DNA from 2 places in the Blautia aquisgranensis genome. Region 2 is predicted to be linked to the other one. Evidence: riboswitches for the same ligand, from Rfam matches in the RefSeq annotation. Region 2 holds a riboswitch; the other holds the start of a gene.
What was found. Region 2 has a riboswitch for cyclic di-GMP ahead of WMO28_RS02015 (diguanylate cyclase domain-containing protein). Riboswitches for the same ligand answer to the same signal wherever they lie in the genome.

Region 1: another riboswitch for cyclic di-GMP. It lies ahead of WMO28_RS03295 (response regulator); the one in region 2 lies ahead of WMO28_RS02015 (diguanylate cyclase domain-containing protein).

What each region holds. Positions count from the first base shown of each region.
Region 1 covers NZ_JBBMEJ010000002.1:302,441-305,636, forward strand. The annotation lists gene WMO28_RS03280 (hydratase) at 1-100, shown strand, start outside; gene WMO28_RS03285 (hypothetical protein) at 278-814, shown strand; gene WMO28_RS03290 (hypothetical protein) at 902-1,204, shown strand; cyclic di-GMP riboswitch class I at 1,737-1,842, shown strand; gene WMO28_RS03295 (response regulator) at 1,955-3,196, shown strand, end outside.
Region 2 covers NZ_JBBMEJ010000002.1:3,608-6,803, forward strand. The annotation lists gene WMO28_RS17145 (transporter substrate-binding domain-containing protein) at 1-250, opposite strand, end outside; gene WMO28_RS17150 (transporter substrate-binding domain-containing protein) at 207-713, opposite strand; cyclic di-GMP riboswitch class I at 1,012-1,087, shown strand; gene WMO28_RS02015 (diguanylate cyclase domain-containing protein) at 1,321-2,757, shown strand; gene WMO28_RS02020 (HD domain-containing phosphohydrolase) at 2,848-3,196, opposite strand, start outside.

The DNA.
Region 1 (3,196 bases), 300 kb from region 2:
CGATACACTGAAAGAATTCGACGTTACACTTGGAGAACTGACAGATGATGAGAGAGAAATCATTCTGAAAGGCTGTCTCATCAATTATAATCGTAAATAAAATATGATATATTTTGCAGACCGGCAGGCATTTCAGGCTCCGGTCTGCTTTTTGTTTCAGTGATATAAAAGAAAAAAACAGTGTTAATGATGAATTGCTGAAAATACATGAATATGATATTATATTCTATAAAAGTGTAATAAAAAAGTACACCTTGACGAATATAGAGAAATGGAGGTGCCTATTATTTCTGATGAAGTAAATAAATCAGATATATCCAGCAGGAAAAAACTGAAAGGCAGACTTACTACAGGCACAGTGGCACTCCTTATTGCATTGCTTGCAGTGATTTCAGCAACATATGCATGGTATGTATATAATACAAGCCGTCATACAACAAAAGTCCGTATGGCAGCGGGCGCAGGTGTCAATCTGCAGATCAGTAATTCATACAGTGGAACATATGGATCAGCCGCTGTGCTGGACAGCTTTTCGGGGAGACTGAATCCTGTATCAACCAACCGGATCAGCGGAGGATTCCAGAAAGTCCTGGGTTTTACCAACGGAACAGAGAATCAGAGCAATCTGGTGGCCAGCCTTTTTGGGAAAGGAGACTATAGTGATTACTATAAGACCAGTCTGTTTCTGAGAACAAATGGAAATTCTACAGATATATACATAGCGGATATCGGTTTTGAGGACAGCGACGAGAAGAATCCCATATCATCAGCAATCCGTGCAGGTTTTGTGGTACACAGAACAGGAAGAGACTAGCCGGCTCAGGGTGAATATATTTTTGCCATAAGCAATAAAAAAAATCCGGAGGCAGATTACAATACTGCAAGAGGAAAAGAAGGGGATGTGCTGGATTGCACGAAGACAGACGGAAAATTAAAACCAGTAGCAGTGACTTATCCATATATTTATGCTACTACTTATACCGATCAGAATAGTCAAAACTGGATAGCCACGAAGGTTGGAAAGAACTATGAAGTTTCATCTGGCACACAAAAAATTGCTTCTTCCGTAGGGTATGATGGCGTAAAAATGCGTGTTTATATCTGGATGGAAGGTACCGATGCTGATTGTGTCAATAATGCAGCAGCAGAAGACCCGGCAACTTATAACGTAAATGTAAAACTGGCAGGTATTTCTGCTGAATAAGACAGCAAATATAAATTGAAAGGTCATGGCAGAGCCATGACTTTTCTTTTATCCTAATTTTCCCTATTATCTACTATCCCCAATCTCCTCCACGCATTTTCGGTACATCTGCTGAATTGCTATTTCCCCGACTTCTGGTATAGTCATGTAACTGAAAAGAGAACTTCAGAAGGGAGAAATGCAATATGTGAAAAAAACAGGATATCATATGGGAGCAAAGTACGCTAATAACAAAGCAAATACAAGCAATAAAAATGGAATTCCCTAAACCAGAACTCCACTTTATATTATTTCTTCAATAATATCTTCATATAAAAAAATATCTCCCCTGGGGCACATCGTTGAGAGGTGCGGGGAGTCCTGTTAATATTACTATATGTATAACAGATAATAATATCAATGTGCAAAATAGCCAAAATTCATCCTAATCCCTGACAATGCAACCTGACATACGCAAAATACACGGATTTTCTATCCAACATTATTGACGTATGAAAAACTTCATGGTATTTTATTTTTGATAAAAATGGAAATTATTTCAAGGCAAACCTGCTGAAAGGCAGGGACGCAAAGCCAGAAGGGGCTAAAATCAGTGTGATGTTAAAGAAATATAGTAGGGACGCTGGCAGGTTTTAGAAGGTGTCCTTTTTTGTATGCAAAAATGGATAAGAAAACTGGCAGGGACGGGTTCTCTGTATATAGATAAAAGCAGGATAACGAAGCATGAAACAGAGTGAGGATTTTTATAAAATGGGAAATTATGAAGACAAAATATATTCTTTAAGTGAGACTGTACCGGGACAGACACAGGCCATGTCACAGGCAGTACAGAAAACACTGGAAAATAATGGCGGGGTAGGCATAATGACAGGATATTATGACCAAAACCTGTCTGTTTTATCTGTGAGCAATCTGCTGTTACATAGTACAGGATATACATTCGACTCTTTTATGAAGCAGACAAACGGCTCATTGAAAAATTTCTTTTATGGCGAGGAAGATATACTGGATCGAGATCGTTTTTTGCAGCTTCACGGAGCAGGGGAATCACAGATCCTTACAGCAGACGGTACAGTGAATAATGTACGGCTTTATAAAGAAGATGCGACAGATGAGGCGGGCAGACAGATCTGGGTTATGTCCGTACAGGTCAACTGGGATCATGTAAATCTGGCACTGCTCAATGAGGCTATCTGTTCCGGCTTCTGGTATTTTGACTGTGACGAAAACAGTGAGATTGTGAATGCAAACTGGAGTCATGAATTCCGAAAAATGCTTGGCTATCATGACACTTTGGACTTTCCGAATAAACTGGAATCCTGGTCAGATCTTCTGCATCCACAGGATAAAGAAAGAGTAATGGTGCAGCTTCAGGCGGCAATTAAGGATAAGACGAACCAGATAAAATACCAGGTAGAGTATCGTATGAGAATGAAGGATAATCAATACCAGTGGTTTCGGGCATCGGCAGAAGTAATACGCCGTCTGGATGGTTCTGCCAGCAGGATTGCCGGGATTTTTATTAACATTGATGGGGAGAAAAAAGAAATCATGCAGGCACAAAAATCTGCTGCTTTCCACCGGGCTTTTACGAAAGCAGATCTGTGCGAGTATTATGTGAATCTGGAAGCGAATACTTTTGATACCTTTAAGGTTGAAACATCCCTGATGACAGTCTTTGAACAGAGTCATACATGGGATGAACTGATCCGGCATTTTGTGGATTCCTATGTTGTGGAGAAAGATAAGAAGGCGGTATCCTCTTTTTACGACCGTGGTTATATTGCAGAAAGGCTGAAGGGTCTGGAAACCGAATTGGCTTTGGAGTGCCGTATCACTCTGAATGGAGAAGAACGATGGGTCCGTAATGTGATCATACGCGGCGAGATAGAGGATTCAGAATATGCCATGATCTTTCTGCGGGATATCACAGAGACAAAGGTGGAGAGTGCACGGCATCTGCAGATGGCAGCGGATAATGCTTCCATGGAG
Region 2 (3,196 bases):
TATCATTTACACTGAAAGCAACTCCAAGTCCTACTGTAAGGAGTGGTTCGTCCAGAATGCGGAAGTTCAGACCGCTTTCGGACATAAACTGCTCAACGGAGGTATCATGGGCTGCCAGGGCATCCACATAGTCTTTGCTGGTCAGGATAAAGATAAGCTCTCTTTTCTGAACAGAGCTCACTTTTTTTAATTCAGGCAGGGTACCGTTATGAGAACGAATGATATCTTCCGGTTTTGTGGTGGACTGCACTGATTTTGTCTTTGAGATCGGATAAGGTATGGATATCGCTGTCAGGATTGACTGCGACTACCTGGTGGCTCTGCATATATGGACCTGCCCAGTTATACTCGGTTTCACAGCCATCCATGGTGAAAGAACTCCAGATACAATCAATCGCACCGGTATCTACCAGGTCTTTCTTTTCTTCCCAGTTGATGATCTGAAATTCGGGCTGATATCCCATTCTTCCGAATGCTTCATCAGCGAGTTCGACGTCGATGCCTGTGATATTTCCGTCTACATCCAGATAGGAGAACGGAGAGTAGGTATCACAGCCGATCGTGATAACCGGAAGTTTGCTGGTTTCCTGGGAGATATCGGCGGAAGATGTGCCGCAGCCGCTTAAGAGAGGGGGCAGCAGGCAGACACTGCAGGATACGATCAGAAATTTATAGTGAAACATGTGTTTTGTTGCTTTTGGCTTTTTTAACATAATTGATGACGCCTTTGTTTGATTATAACCTTAATTGCCTATATTCACAAGGAGTTGTGGGAGAGGTGTGGGGGAATATTGCTGAACAGTAAATGATTATAGCGAGATTTTTTGTGAATAATGCGAACGTCTATTGAAGCAGGAAATTAATATCACTGTGACTGAGAGGGTTAACTGGTGCCGGAGGCAGACCGGGAACAGTTAAGGGAATTGTCTTTTTCTGGGTCTCTTTTGTGAACAATGTAAACTTTTATTGAAAAGACAGGTTACAATGAGCTATAATAGTCTTTGAAAAATAGAGAATAAAAGGCAAAGCAGTCGAAAGATTGCGACGCAAAGCTATAGGGCCTGTAAAATGGCAGCCAGTTGCAGAATGTTAAGTGGATATTTAGAGAGAGAAGATTTCACTGACTGAGTTTATAATACGAGCATGCACTATAGTAAAAAAGAGATACTACCATAGTGCATGTATTTTTTGCTTACAGTAGCTTAACTGAATATAGCACTTCAGGAAAGTATTACATTAAGCATGGAAATCCATAACAGGAATTCCTTTGTTATATGTGATGCTATAATATGGAAGAACACAGGCTGGCAGGGAGCAGAGATGCGAAAGAAAGGAAAATATAATAAAAAAAGAAAACTGAACAGGGTCGTTAAAGTTATTCTTCTTGCAGTTGGGATTATTCTTGTGGCATTGTTGATTCAAACGGAGATCCTTAATATGATCAATAACCGTAATATTTCGAAAACATCAGAGGTTTTGCTGGATCGTGTTGTCAACGTGATCGAGAAGAATGAGGAATCGGAGAAAGATATGGTCGAAGATCTGAAAAGCGATTATATTATCCGTGCGAAGGCGGTTGCCTATATTCTCAATGCAAAGCCGGAGGCGGGTGAAAGAGCCTCTGAGCTGAAAAAAATCGCAAAGCTGATGGATGTAGATGAAATTCATCTTTTTGATTCGACGGGAACTATATATGGCGGAACAATACCAAGATATTATGGATTCAGCTTTGACTCTGGAGAACAGATATCTTATTTTAAACCAATGCTGACAGACAAGAAGCTTACCATGTGCCAGGACATTACGCCGAATACATCGGAGGGTAAAGAGATGATGTATGCAATGACCTGGGATGAAACAGGCTCATATATGGTTCAGGTTGGTATTAAACCGGTGCGTCTGATGAAAGAACTGAAGCAGAATGAGATACCGGCGCTCATTGATAATATGCCGGCATATGAGGGAATCCGCATATATGTGGCAGAAAAGAAAACTGGTGAGATATACGGAGCGACAGATTCTTCGGAAATAGGGAAAAAACTGGATGATCTTGGAATCATTAAACAGGGTGATGACGAAGATACGTTGTTTACAGAGGTAAACTGGACCGATGGCGTGAAGTACCGATGCACCTTCCGGATAGTAGGAGACTATGCAGTGGGTGTTGTCTGTTCAACAGAAATGAATCGTGAGATGAATATGATCGCGCTGGTGATCGTTGGTGTATATCTTCTTCTGGCGGCAGTCTGGATTATTTACATGTTTGTGAAAGTGGTAAAATCTAATATAGATGAGCTTACTCAGTGCCTGAATCGAAGAGTTTATGAAAAGGATATTAAAAAAATGTCCATAAGATCCGAGTTTGTTTACGCAGCGATGGATGTAAATGGGATGAAATGTGTGAATGATACGCAGGGACATGCAGCCGGGGACGAACTGATTCAGGGAGCGGCAGAATGTATGCGGCAGTGTTTCGGAAAATATGGAAAGGTTTACCGGACCGGCGGAGATGAATTTGTAAGCATTATTTTTGTAAATGAGGATAAGCTGAAGGAAATTCGGGAAACGTTTGAAAAAACGGTAAGTGACTGGAAGGGAGAACTGGTGAATTCTATTACGATATCAAGCGGATATGTATATTCGAAGGAAAAAGAATGGAGATCGCTTGAGGAAATCTCCAGAGAAGCAGATATCAGAATGTATCAGGCAAAAGAGAAATATTATACTTGCTCCGGAAAAGAAAGAAGAAAACGGTAAGAGCAGAATAAAAGAGCCGGAAGGTGAAATTGTTTCACGTGAAACATTCGCCTTCCGGCTTTTTCTGTATCTGAAAAAGTATCCTCAAGATTACTGCTTTGGAGCCTTTTCGCTCATGGATATGTATTCATAAGTTGGACGAAAATCATGATCTGTGCACAGGCGATAATATTGAAGGAAAATACGTTCCATAATATTTGGAATTTTTGTTTCAATAGGCTCAAATAATATAATGAGATACTGCATGGAACTGTAACGCGTACAGATATCTACCCGCCGGATTTTCTGGCGGATTGACTGTTCCATATATTCCAGAGCCTGTTCGATCGCTTCAATATCAGGCAATGTACCTGAGGCAGTTGTCATAGTAACCATTACAAGATAGCAGTGGCATTGACTGCGGATCATAAGCTGACTGAGATATTCATAGTGTCGGGCA